Regions from separate parts of the Agrobacterium sp. CG160-95 genome, predicted to be linked through region 1. Evidence: riboswitches for the same ligand, from Rfam matches in the RefSeq annotation. Region 1 holds a riboswitch; each other region holds the start of a gene.
What was found. A riboswitch is a leader RNA that binds a small molecule or an ion and turns the genes downstream of it on or off. The one in region 1 is predicted to bind cobalamin.
Positions count from the first base shown of each region.

Region 2: it holds a riboswitch for cobalamin, as region 1 does, so the genes downstream of both, ACQZ63_RS20980 (DUF1636 family protein) here and nrdH (glutaredoxin-like protein NrdH) in region 1, are expected to answer to the same signal.
Region 3: it holds a riboswitch for cobalamin, as region 1 does, so the genes downstream of both, bluB (5,6-dimethylbenzimidazole synthase) here and nrdH (glutaredoxin-like protein NrdH) in region 1, are expected to answer to the same signal.

Region 1 is NZ_JBNWDU010000001.1:1,341,697-1,347,075, forward strand. Features, by position in the region: gene nrdE (class 1b ribonucleoside-diphosphate reductase subunit alpha) at 1-1,389, opposite strand, end outside; gene nrdI (class Ib ribonucleoside-diphosphate reductase assembly flavoprotein NrdI) at 1,377-1,775, opposite strand; gene nrdH (glutaredoxin-like protein NrdH) at 1,788-2,009, opposite strand; cobalamin riboswitch at 2,266-2,489, opposite strand; gene ACQZ63_RS06675 (nucleoside triphosphate hydrolase) at 2,621-3,250, opposite strand; gene ACQZ63_RS06680 (ATP-binding cassette domain-containing protein) at 3,247-4,029, opposite strand; gene ACQZ63_RS06685 (ABC transporter permease) at 4,029-5,111, opposite strand; gene ACQZ63_RS06690 (sugar ABC transporter substrate-binding protein) at 5,335-5,379, opposite strand, start outside.
Region 2 is NZ_JBNWDU010000006.1:287,281-292,659, forward strand. Features, by position in the region: gene cobN (cobaltochelatase subunit CobN) at 1-2,373, opposite strand, end outside; gene cobW (cobalamin biosynthesis protein CobW) at 2,379-3,416, opposite strand; gene ACQZ63_RS20980 (DUF1636 family protein) at 3,413-3,799, opposite strand; cobalamin riboswitch at 3,955-4,169, opposite strand; gene cobO (cob(I)yrinic acid a,c-diamide adenosyltransferase) at 4,297-4,914, shown strand; gene ACQZ63_RS20990 (cobyric acid synthase) at 4,916-5,379, shown strand, end outside.
Region 3 is NZ_JBNWDU010000005.1:261,030-266,408, forward strand. Features, by position in the region: gene ACQZ63_RS18570 (NAD+ synthase) at 1-1,525, shown strand, start outside; gene ACQZ63_RS18575 (VOC family protein) at 1,675-2,052, opposite strand; gene ACQZ63_RS18580 (TolB family protein) at 2,245-3,075, shown strand; cobalamin riboswitch at 3,204-3,389, shown strand; gene bluB (5,6-dimethylbenzimidazole synthase) at 3,488-4,204, shown strand; gene ACQZ63_RS18590 (DUF2865 domain-containing protein) at 4,274-5,374, opposite strand.

The sequences.
Region 1 (5,379 bases):
CATGTCAGAAACGGCCGTCAGCGCCCGGATGGAGGTTTCGATCGTCTTGCCGAAATCAGCCGAATCCATTGCTGAAGCAATGTTGAGCGAGCCGAGATTGCAGGAAATATCCTTGCCCATATGGCTGTAAGAGAGATCGTCGTTGAATTCGCTCGCCTCGCTGACCTGTAGAATTTCCGAGCAGAGATTGCTCATGCTGATACGGCCGGCGATCGGATTGGCGCGGTTAACCGTATCCTCGAACATTATATAGGGGTAACCGCTTTCGAACTGGATTTCTGCGATGACTTGGAAGAACTCGCGTGCCTTGATCTTCTTCTTGCGGATGCGGCTGTCGGCGACCATTTCCTGATATTTTTCGCTGACGGAAATCTCGGTAAACGGCACGCCATAGACCCGCTCAACATCATACGGCGAGAACAGGTACATATCCTCGTTGTTTCTCGCGAGTTCGAAGGTGATATCGGGGATCACCACGCCGAGCGAAAGGGTTTTAATGCGGATTTTTTCGTCGGCGTTTTCACGTTTCGTATCGAGGAAACGCATGATGTCGGGGTGATGGGCATGCAGATAGACCGCGCCAGCGCCCTGGCGCGCGCCAAGCTGGTTGGCGTAGGAGAACGAATCTTCCAGCAGCTTCATGACAGGAATCACGCCGGAGGACTGGTTTTCGATCTGTTTGATCGGCGCGCCGGCTTCGCGAATATTGGTCAGGGACAATGCTACGCCACCGCCACGCTTGGAAAGCTGCAATGCTGAATTGATGGACCGGCCGATGCTTTCCATATTGTCTTCCACACGCAGCAGAAAACACGAAACCAGCTCACCGCGGCTTTTCTTGCCGGCGTTGAGAAAGGTCGGGGTTGCCGGCTGGAAGCGGCCGGAAATGATTTCATCCATCAGATCGCGGGCAAGTTGCTCGTCGCCACGCGCCAGAGCCAGCGCCACCATGCAGACGCGGTCCTCATAACGCTCCAGGTAACGCTTTCCGTCGAAAGTCTTCAGCGTATAGGACGTATAATATTTGAAGGCGCCGAGAAATGTCGGAAAACGGAACTTTCTGGCATAGGCCTCGTCGTAGAGGTCACGGACGAAATTGAAGGAATACTGGTCCAGCACCTCCTGTTCGTAATATCCCTCGGTCACGAGATAATCGAGCTTTTCCCTGAGATTATGGAAAAACACCGTGTTTTGATTGACGTGCTGAAGGAAATATTGCCGTGCCGCAAGGCGGTCCTTGTCGAGCTGGATCTTCCCGTTTTCATCGTAGAGGTTCAGCATCGCGTTCAGCGCGTGATAGTCCAGTCCCGCGTCCAGGTGTTTCTGCGCGGCAGTTACTTGTTGTTTGGCATCCGTGTTGCGCACCGCGCTTGAGGTCAGCGTGTCCAAAATCGTTCCAATCCATGATTGACGTTGGCGACATCTTCCTCTGTGCCGAGAAGCTCGAAGCGGTAGAGAAACGGCACCGCGCATTTACGCGACACGATATCTCCGGCGGATGCGAAAGCTGCGCCAAAATTCGTATTTCCCGCCGCTATGACGCCGCGAATGAGATTTCGGTTTGAGGGCTCGTTCAAAAACCGGATAACCGGTTTCGGTACCGCTCCTTTCATGCCGCCGCCCCCATAGGTGGGGGTGACGAGAACATAGGGCTCCGACACGTGAGGAACGTCTTCCTCGGCGCCGAGCGGCAGGCGAAGCAATCGTCGCCCCAGTTTTTGAAGGAAGCGATGAGTGTTCTCAGACCGGCTGGAATAATAGACGATCAGCCCCATCGCATCGCCTCCTCAGCTGATCGAGCCAATCATGTCCGGACGGAAACCCGCCCAATGGCGTTCGCCGGCAACGACCACGGGAACCTGCATGTAACCAAGGCCGCGAACGCGATCGAGGGCATCCGCATCTTCGGAGATATCGACGATCTCGTAGCTGACACCGATGCGGTCAAGCGCACGATAGGTGGCAGTGCACTGGACGCAGGCGGGTTTGCTGTAAACGGTGACGGTCATTGTTTCCTCTTTCGAAGCCGCTTTTACGCACGGCTCAACATTGCCCGCCTGCAATCACAAGCGGGTGGCGATGGTTCTGTCATTCTGGCAAGGCGCGCGGGTGAGGCCGCGTAAGATCTCTGTCTACGCCGACGAGCGTAGAAACTTATAAAAATGCACTGGCATGACTTCACCCCGAAGCTTGTTCTGGAGGGGGCAGAAAAGGGCGCACGCAATTCATTTGCGTCATACACCTTCCTTCCGGACACCCCGCCCGTGGACGTTTTCGCTCAAGGCAGGTCTCCTGACTTACGGGTCAAAACATCCATTCCCACCTTCCCGGAGCTTTTAGCGCCAGTGGCTCAAATCGGAACGATGCTAACCGCTTACAGTTGCGGGGGCAGTTTCGGCATTGCTTCACCATAATGGTGTTACGCACCGAATTCCCGTCTTAGCTCCCGACGCTTGCGAATCGAAAGAACCTTGAACACCACATATAGTATATGATGAATTTTTTTCGTCAATAATTAGACATGCTAAAGCCCCACCCTGTGGATCAAAAAGATTCAACACATGGTCAACAAAGGCTTAACGGTGAATGCTCCATGCCGCCTACGGACGGAAGCAGCGGGTTATTCCCAGATATCGATGCGAATATCGGCGGGGCGGGAGTTCTCAATCACCCGCTTTCCGTTGGGAAGATCATTTTCGAACAGTTTGGCGTGAATCTCGGTCGCATCGAGACCATAGCCCTGCCATCTATCCCGCAGGCGTTCCTCGAGCACCGCAACGGATGGGCCTACGAAGACGGCAAGATCGAAGCTGCCGGAAAGCTTCGTCCACGGCGCCTCGTTCAACAGCAGATAGTTGCCTTCGGCAAGGATGAAGCGTGTTTCTGGCGCGATGGCGCGAGCGGAGGCAATGGCAATTTCGCGGGAGCGGTCAAAAACCGGGACAAGAACTTCCTGCCCGCCCTGACGAACTGCGGAGACGATATCAAGAAAGCCGCGCACGTCGAAGGTCTCCGGTGCGCCTTTTCGCGGCAAGAGCCCCCGTTCTTCGAGAATACCGTTATCCATATGGAAGCCGTCCATGGGCAGGACAGCCGCAGCCTCGCCGCGCGCCAAGAGGGCACCGCACAGGGCATCCGCCAGCGTGGATTTGCCGGCCCCAGGGGGACCGGCAATGGCAATGATAAAACGAGATTTACCCTCTGCCCGCCGAAGAACGTCTTCGACGATCGTTTCAAGCTTCAGCGTCATGCGGCCAGCGTTTCCTTTGGCGCTTCCTTGGCGCCCGTCATGAAGGCGACGGCGTCGGACATGGTATAGTCCTTCGGATTGATGACGCACAAACGCTTGCCCAGCCGATGAATATGAATCCGGTCAGCAACCTCGAAAACATGCGGCATGTTGTGCGAGATGAGAACGATCGGTAGCCCTCGCGCGCGCACATCCAGAATAAGCTCGAGAACGCGGCGGCTTTCCTTGACGCCGAGCGCCGCCGTCGGTTCGTCAAGGATGACGACCTTGGAGCCGAAGGCGGCTGCACGCGCCACCGCAACACCCTGGCGCTGGCCGCCGGAGAGGGTTTCCACCGCCTGATTGATGTTCTGGATCGTCATCAGGCCGAGTTCAGAGAGTTTCTCACGGGCAAACTTTTCCATCGCCGGACGGTCCAGTGCCCTGAACAGGCTTCCCTGAATACCGGGTTTGCGGATTTCACGGCCGAGAAACATATTGTCGGCTATGGACAATGCGGGAGACAGCGCAAGGTTCTGATAAACGGTTTCGATACCAGCCTTGCGCGCCTCGATCGGCGAGCGGAACTGTACCGGCTTGCCTTCCAGCCTGATCTCCCCTTCATCGGGTGTCACCGCACCGGAAATCGCCTTGATGAGAGAGGATTTTCCAGCACCGTTATCACCGATGACAGCGAGGATTTCGCCCGGATAAAGGTCAAAATCGGCATTGTCGAGCGCAGTCACACGACCGTAGCGTTTAACGAGATTGCGTGCTGTGAGGATAGGTTCTTTTGCCATCAGCCTGCTACCTTTCTGATCCACTGGTCGATTGCGACAGCCAAGATGATAAGGACGCCGATCAACAGATAGGTCCATTGTGGGTCTGTTCCGATAAGTCGCAGGCCGAGAGAGAAGACACCGACGATCAGCGCGCCGAAGATCATGCCCATGATCGAGCCGCGTCCGCCAAACAGCGATATGCCGCCGATGACCACTGCGGTGATGGATTCGATGTTGGCGAACTGACCGGCGGTCGGCGATACCGAGCCGATGCGGCCGATGAGAGCCCAGCCCGCGAAGGCGCAGATAAGCCCGGAAAGTGTGTAGACGGTCGTCAGCATGCGCTTGACGTTAACGCCGGCCAGTTCGGCTGCGTCGGGATCATCACCCACTGCATAGAGATGTCGACCCCAGGCGGTGCGGTTCAGCACATACCAGAGCAGGGCAACCAGCAGAACCATCGCAATGACGCCATAGGTGAAGACGGCGCTGCCGATGCGGACATTGTTGCCGAAAAACTGGAGAATGGGCGCCTGTTGGACGATATCCTGTGAGCGGATCGTTTCGTTGGCCGAATAGAGGAAATTGGTGGCCAACACGATCTGCCACATGCCCAGTGTAACGATGAAGGGCGGAAGCCGCATGCGCGAAACCAGCACGCCATTGATAAAGCCACAAAATGCGCCGACTGCGAGACCGCAGATAATCGAGAGTTCGGCAGGCAAACCATAGCGGAACGTAAACTGTCCCATGACGACGGAGGACAGGACCATGATCGCACCGACCGAAAGATCTATACCTGCTGTCAGAATGACCAGCGACTGTGCCGCGCCGACGATGCCGACGATTGCCACCTGCTGAAGGATAAGGGTCAGCGAAAAGGCCGAGAAAAACTTGCCGCCCAGGGTCATGCCGAAGACAGCCAGCGACAACACCAGAACGATCAGCGGTACGGCCGCCGGGCTGGAATGCAGAAAGTGCTGGAATTTTTCAAGCAAACTCTTGTTGTGCGTATCGAAAGCAGCGACCTGGGTCGAACTTCCCGACAGCACTTTTTCAAATTCATTATGCGGTTGAGCCCGCACTGGCTGATCGCTCATGGATTTTCCTCCCGATCGCTCCATCGCATCAGCCCCGAACCCGGGATTATTTTCCAGAGGGGACAATGCGTAGATTCAAACTGTTGAGAAGCGTGCCTCAGTTGCGTCCACGGACGCCGGGCGCGCTCGTTTGTTCCTGTCCGATCACCCAGATCGTTCTTTTAAACCATTCCGGTTCAAGGGCGGGGGCAAATTGCCCCCCGCCGATTTCAACGGTGAAGTATCAGCCCCAGCACTTCTTCAGGCCTTCCTTGGTGTCGATCGAATC
Region 2 (5,379 bases), on a different contig from region 1:
CACATCCTCGCCGCCATTGCGCAGGCTGGCGCTGCCCCAGAGATCAAAAACCAGATGTTTCGGCCAGTCGCCATGGGATTGCAGATGGTGCCGAAGCACTTCTTCGCCCGCCATGCGGCCCAGCTCGAAAGCCGTCGGCGTCGGCATGGTGCGCGGATCGGCAGCATAAAGATTGCGGCCCGTCGGCAGGACATCGAGACGCCCGCGCGCGGGTGCGCCGGAAGGACCGGGGACAATATGGCGGCCATCGAGCGCGGCAAGCAGCGCTGTTTTTTCCGCCGCAGCACTTTCAAGCCTCAGAAGATCGGTCTCGCCTTCGGGGCTGCGGCCAAAAACATGCTGGCCATCCTTGATGGCGAAGTCCTTCAGGTCACAGAGGAAGGCGTCGATGCGCGACAGCGCCGCATCGGCATCGTCCTTTGCACCGACACCGGCATCCGCCGCAAGACCGGTTTCCAGCGCCTTCTCTACGATCAGTTTCGCCAGCCGGTCGCGGCGGCGGCGGTCGAGCCCATCCGCCTGCGCATATTCGTCGACGAGCTGTTCCAGAGCCGATTGTTCCGGCGAAAGCCCGGCATCTACCAGCACAGGCGGAACATGGCCGATCGTGACGGCAGCGATCCGCCGTTTGGCAACCGCCGCTTCGCCCGGATTGGAAACGATGAACGGATAGACCACCGGCAAAGACCCGGTGACGATTTCAGGAAAACAATCGCGGGAAAGCGCAACTGTCTTGCCGGGCAGCCATTCCAGCGTGCCATGCGCACCGACATGCACAATGGCATGCGCCCCTGCGACACGCTGCATCCAGGCGCCGAAAGCGACCAACGCATGACGTGGCGGTAGGGCAGGGTCATGGTAATCCACCCGCCGATCCTCATTTCGCCCACGATCCGGTGCCAGGGCCACGAATATCTGGCCGAAACGGGCGACGCGAAAACGGAATGCGCCGTCGGCTAGTGCGTCGTCCTGTTCGGCCGAACCCCACGTGCTATCCACGGAGGCGGCAACCCCTTCAGGCAAACCCAAAAGAAAATCACGATAGTCTGAAAGTCCGACAGCCGCTTCCTGCTGCTCGACACAATCCAGCAAAGCCCGCGCCGTTTCGGGAATATCCGAAACCACATATCCTGCCGCGGCCAGATCGCGCAGCATTTCAAGCACGCTTTGCGGGACATCGAGACCAACGGCATAACCCGTGCGCCCTGGCGCAGCACCGGGATAATCCGGCATCAGAATGACGATCCGCCGTTCCTGTGGCGTGGACTGTTTTAATTGCAGAAAGGCAGCGATTCGGTTTGCCACCTGTTCGACGCGATCAGCCTCCGGTACATTGATGAGGCTGATACCGCCATCAGTCCGCACCTGCTTGAATGAGATTGCGCCAGCAAGAATCCGGCCATCGAGTTCCGGCAGAACCACATGCATGGCAAGATCGGAAGGGTTGAGACCGCGCGCATTTTCCGCCCAGCCGTCCCGTCGCGTCGTCGCCATAACCACCTGAAACACCGGCACGCCGAGGCGATCAAACAGGGTTTTACCGCTGTCATCCATCTGACTGGCAAAAGCTGTGGCGGCAACGATGGCGGCGGGCTGGAGTTCGGGCAGTACGGTTTCGAGAAAGCGAATTGCCTCCCCATCCTTGAGGCCGCTGACGAAAATCGGCAATGGCGCAAAACCGCGCTGAGAGAGCGCATTAAAAAGCGCATCCACGGGCGCCGCATCGGCCGCAAGAAGCATGGAGCGGTAAAAGAGAATGGGAAGGACAGCTGCACCGGCGGGAAAACCGGCGCAGGCTTCCGCCTGATCCACGACGCCTTTACCCGGCCGGTAAAAGCCGGCTTTCGGCAGCGGTTGAGCCTCGATATCTGGCCATGCGCCACCACTTACAAGGGCAGCAAGACCAATGGCAAGCCGGTCCATATTTTCCCGCCCACCCTCGCGGAAGAAGGCGAGGACGGACGCCAACGTCTGGCGATCAACAGTCGAGGCCGCTTCGAGCTTTTCGTCTCTCTCACTGCATTCACCCGGCAGGAGCATAAGTTTTATGCCACGTCGCCGCGCCATCGTGCTGAGCTGATCGACGCCATAGCGCCAGCGTTCCGCGCCGCCGAGAATCCGGATAAGGATGACACGGGCATGTTCGGCCGTCTTTTCGATCCACAGATCGACCGACATCGGATGCCGAAGCTCGGAGAGGTTGGCAGCGGACAGGGACGGAAGCGCGCCCTCTGCCTGCCGCCATGCCTGTTCCAGCCCGGCAAGATCGCTTGCCGAAAAAGACAGCATCACCACATCCGATCGCGGCTGGTTGAGATCAACCGGCTCGATCAGGTCGTCCAGAGACGAAGATGTGGTGGCGAGAATGTGCATTTCTATCAGGCGGCCAGCATCTGTTCGATCTTTTCGCGGTTGAGGCCCTTTTCGCCTATGACGACGAGGCGGCTGCGGCGCTCTTCACCGGCCGCCCAGGGACGGTCATAATAATGGTTGACGCGGCTACCGACTGCCTGCACCTGCAGGCGCATCGGCTTGGTGGATACTTCGACGAAACCTTTGATGCGCAGAACATTTTCCGCAGCCGCTGTCTCGGCGATACGAGCCGCCAGCGCTTCCGGATCGGTCACGGCCGGCAGGTCGATGACGAAGCTGTCGAAATCGTCATGTTCGTGGTCGAGTTCACCATCGTGATGGGTGCGGCGGTTTTCGATATCCTCTTCAACCGCAAGACCGAGGCCGATCAGCACGGCCGGATCGATGACGCCATTCGAGGCGACGACGATCTTTGCGGCCCGCGGCAAATGCTCGAGAATATGAGCCTTCGCCTTTTCCAGACCGGCGCTATCGAGCAGATCCGCCTTGGTCAGCACGATAAGATCGGCACAGGCGATCTGGTCCTCAAAAACCTCTTCGACCGGATCGTCGTGATCGAGGGCTTCGTCATTTGCGCGCTGGGCGGCAAGGGCTTCCATGTCATGCGCCACCTGACCCTCGGCAAGGGCAGCGCCATCCACAACAGCCACCACAGCGTCAACCGTCACGCGGCTCTTGATGGCCGGCCATTGAAATGCCTGCACCAGCGGCTTGGGTAGGGCAAGGCCGGAGGTCTCGATGAGGATATGCTCCACCTTCGGCTGGCGGCTCAGAATCTGCTCGATGGCCGGCTGGAAATCATCCGCCACCGTGCAGCAGATGCAGCCATTGGCCAGCTCAACGATGTTTTCCTCCGGGCAGCTCTCAATGCCGCATCCCTTGAGGATATCGCCATCGATGCCGATATCACCGAATTCGTTGACGATGATGGCAAGCCGCTTGCCATCAAGCTTTTCGAGGAGACCGCGCAGCAGCGTGGTTTTTCCAGCCCCCAGAAAGCCGGTGACGATGGTGCAGGGAACGCGGTCCAGAAGGGTGCTCATGATCTCTCCTCGGTAAAATCGAATGGGGGAATGCGCGCCACCATGCCGCGCTTCAATGTGTCGGGGCGGCCGCGCCAGGGCATCAGGCCATCTGCGGAGGCGGCCAGCATTTGCGCGCCCGTGAGCAGGTCTTCCGCATCGTTGGGCGTCAGCCCGCCGAATACATAGGACCAGCCATCGGCACCGCGCAGCACGGCACTGAGGCCGCGTTTGCAATTGGCAAGGCAATTGACGGAGCGAACATCGATGCCGGAGTCACGCGCTTTTGCGATGGCAGCTTCCGCAAGGATGGTGCCGGGGCGCGGCTCCGCATTGGGATCGGTGTCGTCGCGACAGCTTCGGCAGACAAAAACGACCACGCCAGAAGCTGTGTTGGCTTCCATTGTCCCGTCCGCACAAGAAGATGTTGTGGTAATATCCAAACCGTTCCGCTTTCCGCGCCTTTAAACTCGTCGGGGTGCGGATGTCGAAAACAGCGCACTGAAAAGCGCGGCTGCAATTCAATTCGACCGGCTGACCGGAGCACCCCGCCCGGGAGACGTTTTTTCCTGAAACGGCAGGTCTCCTGGCTTGCGGCTTTAAAACACCCTGCACCACCTTCCCGGACCAATTTTATGGTCCAGTGGCTTCACAGTGCGGGCTTACCGCTTACAGTTGCGGGGGCAGCCACGGAATGACCCGGTATGGGGTGGAACCGTGTTCCCTCTTAGCTTTTCCCGTTGCCGGGAAAAGACCGTCAGTGCCTTACCCTTAGGCTGAACGGGCGTGACGGTCAATGCTGCCGGCTTGTCGATTGCCGGGTGCGGCAAATTGAGTATAGTCGCCGCTCCGAATGGCGGGGGCATAAGGTCCCGCGCCTCTGGACGAGAAGGAAAACGCGATGACACGCGATATCAGCGACAGCGAAGCCGAACGCCACCGGCAGAAAATGGTCAACCGCAAGACGGTTCAGGATGCCGAAGTCGCGGAAAAGACCATCGAAAAAGGTCTGCTGATGATCAATACCGGCCCTGGCAAAGGCAAATCCACGGCCGCTTTCGGCCTTGCTTTGCGCATGCTCGGCACCGGGCGGCGGGTCGGCGTCGTGCAATTCATCAAGGGCGCATGGTCGACGGGTGAACAGCAGGCCCTGACTTTGTTCGGCGACAGGGTGGAATGGCGCACTATGGGCGAGGGGTTTACCTGGGACACGCAGGACCTGAAGCGCGATGTCGCGGCAGCTACAAAGGCCTGGGAGGAAGCGAAAGCACTGATGGCCGACGAGACGATCGGATTGCTGGTTCTCGACGAACTGAACATTGCGCTCCGCTATGATTACCTGCCGCTGGAAGAGGTCGTCGAAACGCTTTCCAACCGTAGATCCGATCTGCATGTCATCGTTACCGGCCGCAACGCCAAACAGCCGTTGATCGACGCTGCCGACATGGTGACGGAAATGACCCTCGTCAAACATCACTTCAAGGCAGGCGTAAAGGCGCAGGCCGGGATAGAATACTGACATGAGTGCACGTGTGCTGATGTTTCAGGGAACCGGCTCGGATGTCGGCAAATCGCTGATGGTGGCTGGCCTTGCCCGCGCCTTCGTCAGGCGTGGCCTGTCCGTCATGCCGTTCAAGCCGCAGAACATGTCGAACAATGCGGCGGTCACTGCCGATGGCGGCGAGATCGGTCGCGCGCAGGCGCTGCAGGCGCGGGCTGCAGGCGTTCCGCTGTCGGTTCACATGAACCCGGTGCTTTTAAAGCCGCAGAGCGAAACCGGCGCACAGGTCGTCGTACAGGGTAAAATTGTCGGCAATGCCAAGGCTGCCGATTATCAGCACATGAAAGCCGGGCTGATGCCGCGTGTGCTGGAGAGCTTCGAGCACCTGAAACAACAGGCCGATCTGGTGCTGGTGGAAGGGGCGGGAAGTGCTTCCGAAATCAACCTCCGCGCCAACGACATCGCCAATATGGGTTTTGCCCG
Region 3 (5,379 bases), on a different contig from region 1:
GTTCATATCCGGCTATCCGCCGGAAGACCTGGTATTGAAGCCGGCTTTTCTGAAAGCGTGCCTGAAGGCCGTGGAAGAACTGGCGGCGGAAACCGCCGATGGCGGGCCGGGCGTCGTCATCGGTTTTCCGCGTCAGGGCGAAACGGGCCGGCACAATTCGGTTGCGCTTCTGGATGGCGGCAGGATCATCGCGCTGCGCGACAAGATCGACCTGCCGAATTACGGCGAGTTCGATGAAAAACGCGTTTTCGCCGAAGGTTCGATCTCCGGTCCCTATAATTTCCGCGGTGTCAGGATCGGCATTCCGATCTGCGAGGAAATCTGGAACGATATGGGTGTGTGCGAAACGCTTGCCGAAAGCGGGGCGGAAATCCTGCTGGTGCCGAATGGTTCGCCCTATTATCGCGGCAAGCTGGATGTGCGCCATCAGGTGGCGCTGAAGCAAGTAATCGAAAGCGGCTTGCCGCTGGTCTTCGCCAATCAGCTTGGCGGGCAGGACGAGCTGGTTTTCGACGGCGCGAGCTTCGGTTTCAATGCCGACAAGACCCTTGCCTTCCAGATGAGCCAGTTCGAGGCGACCCTTGCCGTTACCGATTGGAAACGCACCGCAGAAGGCTGGCGCTGCGAGAGCGGTCCTTTCTCGAAAATCCCTGAAGGCGAGGAGGCGGATTACCGCGCCTGCATGCTGGGCTTTCGCGATTACGTCAACAAGAACGGCTTCAAGAGCGTGGTTCTCGGCCTTTCCGGCGGTATCGATTCGGCGATATGCGCTGCGCTTGCTGTTGATGCGCTGGGCGAAGAGCGGGTGCGCTGCATCATGCTGCCCTATCGTTACACCTCCGAGGATTCGCTGAAGGACGCAGCCGATTGCGCCAGAGCGCTCGGCTGCCGTTACGATATCGTGCCGATTGCCGAACCGGTGGATGGGTTCCTGTCGGCGCTTTCGGAAATGTTCGAAGGCACGGAAGAAGGCATTACCGAAGAAAACCTGCAGAGCCGAACACGCGGCACCATTCTCATGGCTGTTTCCAACAAGTTCGGCTCGATGGTGGTGACAACAGGCAACAAGTCGGAAATGTCGGTGGGGTATGCGACGCTTTATGGCGACATGAATGGCGGTTTCAATCCCATCAAGGACCTCTACAAGATGCAGGTCTACGCCATCTCCAGCTGGCGCAATTCCCATGTGCCGCCCGGCGCGCTCGGGCCGTCCGGCGAAGTGATCCCCGCCAATATCATCTCCAAGGCGCCATCCGCCGAATTGCGACCCAACCAAACAGACCAGGATTCGCTGCCGCCCTATCCGGTGCTGGACGATATTCTGGAGTGCCTGGTGGAAAAGGAAATGTCGGTCGAGGAAATCCTCGCGCGTGGCCATGATATCGCGACGGTGCACCGGATCGAGCATCTGCTCTATCTCGCCGAATACAAACGCCGCCAATCCGCGCCCGGGGTGAAGATCACCAAGAAGAACTTCGGCCGCGATCGCCGTTATCCGATTACCAACCGGTTCAGGGACAGGTAGTCGAAGGAGGGCATGGAGGGAGCTTGCTGGACCCCGAATCTAGTTCGGGGTGACGGAGTGCGGATGCTGCGGCTTCGCCATATATCGATGGCGAAGAAGCATCCTTTTCCTCCAACGGCGCGGACACGCCGCGCCGTCTCCCTATCTCGTTAAATAACCTGCCCCACATCGATGCGGTTACCATCCGGGTCTTCGAAAACGAAGGCCCGCAGGCCATAATCCTTGTCCTGCAGACTTTTGATGATGCGAAGCCCGTGGCTTTTGCAAAGCGCATGCAGCGCGTCGGCGTCGCTGACCAGCATATGCGCCACATTGAAGGGGGCCGGTTTGTGCGTTGACTGCAATGTCAGGTGCAACTCGGCGTTACCTTGTTTCAGGATCATGAAACCGACAGGGTTGCCGTTTTCGAAGGTCTTTTCGAAGCCCAGCACACGGACATAAAAGTCATGGGCCTTCTCGATATTCTTGACAGGAAGCATTGCGGCGATCCGACCGAAGCGGATGCCGTGATCGGCGATGGTGTTCATCGCGGAACCTCGGATCTGGGAGAAACGGGCAGGGGTGCGGGCGGTGCCGGAACGCTGCTGTTTTTTCCTATTTGAATTTGCAGGGCGGTGCCTGCGGCAATAGGATCATAATTACGGCGGTGGCGGATGCAAACGGAATGGTTGTGCCATTCAACGCTCCACGCCAGACGATCGACAGGCCCGGGAGGCAGCATGCGCAGTTCCATCGAAATCTTCAACATCCGCACTCGGCAGATGCGGGTGGTCTGGCAGACGCCGGAGCTGTTCGAGGCTCCGAACTGGTCGCCGGACGGGAAATACCTGCTTCTGAACTGCGACGGTCTGCTTTATCGCCTGTCACTTGCCGGCGACCCTTCGCCTGAAAAGGTCGATACTGGCTTTGCGACAATCTGCAACAATGACCACGGCATTTCGCCTGACGGTTCGCTTTATGCCATTTCCGACAAGGTGGAGTTCGGCAAGAGTGCCATCTATCTGCTGCCTTCGACGGGCGGAACGCCGCGGCTGATGACTAAGAACCTTCCGTCCTACTGGCACGGCTGGTCGCCGGACGGGAAAGGTTTCGCCTATTGCGGCATTCGCGATCAGGTTTTCGATATTTATTCCATGGACATAGACAGCGGCGTTGAGACACGCCTTACCCATGGTGAGGGCCGCAATGACGGGCCGGATTATTCGCCGGATGGAGAATGGATCTATTTCAACTCCAGCCGCACCGGCCAGATGCAGATCTGGCGCGTGCGGGTGGATGGCTCGGCCGTCGAGCGTATCACCGACAGCGCCTACGGCGACTGGTTCCCGCATCCGTCCCCCAGCGGTGACAAGGTCGTCTTCGTCTCCTACGACGCCGATGTCTTCGACCATCCGCGCGACCTTAACGTGCGCGTGCGGCTGATGGATATGGATGGCGGTAATGCCGAAACGCTGTTTGACCTTTTCGGCGGGCAGGGAACGATGAATTCGCCCAACTGGTCACCGGACGGGGATGAGTTCGCTTATGTGCGGTATTTTCCCGTTGGGTGATGCGGTAGGGAGTGCTTCAGCCGGCGCGCTTCTGCGCGGCGGCTGAAGGCCGCAATACGCCGGTGAGGTGGCCACGGTCACATTGCCGCATCGCTGCGCAAGATACTTGTATTTGCAATCTTTGTTGCTCATAAGCTTCTTCGTCAGGTGCCTGCCCTTTAGGGCGGGAGAATCGGGAATCCGGTGCAAGACCGGAACGTGCCCAGCGCTGTGAGGCGGATGCCCTTTTTCTTGATGCCACTGAATCCATTCGGGAAGGCGAAAGTGGGCGGATGAAGCCGAGTCAGAAGACCGGCCTGACAGGATAGACCAGACCGCGTGGACGGCGGCAGGTTGTTGCAGCAGCGCGTCGTGCAGGCGAAAACCGGAGCCGGTTTTCGTGGCGGCGCGCCAGCATTGTTGGGGATAGACGATGCCGACCGATCCACTCGCGACCAGTTCGCTCGACGCCGATGCATTCGATCACGCGCTTTCGCCCGCCTACCCGTTTTCCGAGGGGGAGCGAGAGGCGATCTACCGTGCCATCGAAACCCGCCGTGATGTGCGCGACCAGTTCCTTCCGGATCCATTGCCGGAAGATGTGGTCGAGCGCTTGCTGAAGGCGGCGCATTCCGCGCCCTCGGTCGGTTTCATGCAGCCGTGGAATTTCACGCTCGTCACTGACGGTGCGGTCAGGCAGGCAGCCTGGGTTGCCTTCAGCCGCGCCAATGGCGAGGCGACGGCGATGTTCGAGGGGGAGCAGCAGGCGCTTTACCGCAGCCTCAAGCTTGAGGGCATCCGCAAGGCGCCGCTCAGCATCTGCGTCACCTGCGATCCGACGCGTGGCGGCAAGGTGGTGCTGGGCCGTACCCACAATCCGCGCACCGATGTCTATTCCACCGTCTGCGCCATCCAGAACCTCTGGCTTGCAGCGCGCGCCGAAGGCATCGGCGTCGGCTGGGTCAGCATTTTCCACGATAGCGACATTCGGACCATTCTGGAAATCCCGGACCACATCGAGATCGTCGCCTGGCTATGCCTCGGCCGCGTCGATACACTTTATACCGAGCCGGAACTGGCGGTGAAGGGTTGGCGCCAGCGCGTGCCGCTGGAGGAGCTGGTGTTTCGCAATCGCTGGGGCGGGCGGTAAAGAGAACACGCGACCGCCTTGTGAGTGAGATAGAGCGTTGCCAACTCCATACCGCGTGCTTGATGGGAGCTATTGCTGCGGCTGAATGCCCTTCAGCGCCGGGTTCTTCAGGTCGATCCGGCCTGTCTGGTCGGGCAGGAATTTAGGGCCGATGACGCGGACCCTGCTGTTGTTCGGGTCATAGTCGCGTTCCGGAACCGGTTGTTCCGGCGGCTTTGCGGCCTGCTGCAGTTCGGTGGGTTTTTTGGGGGTGTCACCTTGCGGTGGTGGAATGGTCGTGATGCTGGAATAGGGTTTCTCAGCTTCCGGCCGCGCAGCCTCCTGCTGCTTCATCTCCTCGTGATAGGCGGCCATGTTGCAGGCGCAGCCTGGGGCTTTCGTTGAGGCATTTCGATAAGCAAAGGCGGTCGGCAGGTCCTTATAGGGCTTTCCTGTTTCAGCCGAGACCATGTCAGCCGTTTCCTGCTCCGTCATGGAGTGGAAATAAAGCTCCGTCTGCGTACCCGGACACATTTTCTGGCATTGTTCGGCCTGCGCACGGAAATCGAGCGGCGAGGCATTGGAAGCGATGGGGAAAAACGAGCCGTCGCAGGTGCGCACGCACAGCGTCCTGAGCCCGCCCTCCGCAGCGGCATTGGGGTAGGTCGAAAGCCCTGCCTGTCCCGGCGGGTTGCCCTGTTCGCCGAAGGCGTCGGGGTAACGTGTCACATCGGGTGCCGTCGGCTGGCGCGCTTCCGTTTCCGGAATGGCGCTGCAGCCATTGGCGTCGAGTGCGGCGAGAATGCGCTGGCGTCTGATGTCGCCATCATCGCTGCCCTGGGCCGCCATGGCATAGTCGCGGTCACGGATGATGGCATCGCGTTCGCTCTGCGCATCCGCCATCGCGTCGCTGATCTCCGCGCAGAGTTCGGCATTCGGGCTGCCATAAACGGTGACGCTTGCGGATGAACAGCCGTAACGGCGCAGATCGTTCCTGATCCTGCGGATCTCGATGTTCTGGCGGGTGAGCGCATTGGCGTAACGCCGTACCTCGGCGGTGTTGCCGATGACACGCGGCGGTTCGCGCAGCTGCGCATAAAGCGTATCGCAGACCTGATCCGCGAAAGCAGCGGCCGGGGCGATGAAAACAAGGGGAAGCAGGAGGCCGATAATGCTGCGGCGCCGGGTCAATGGTG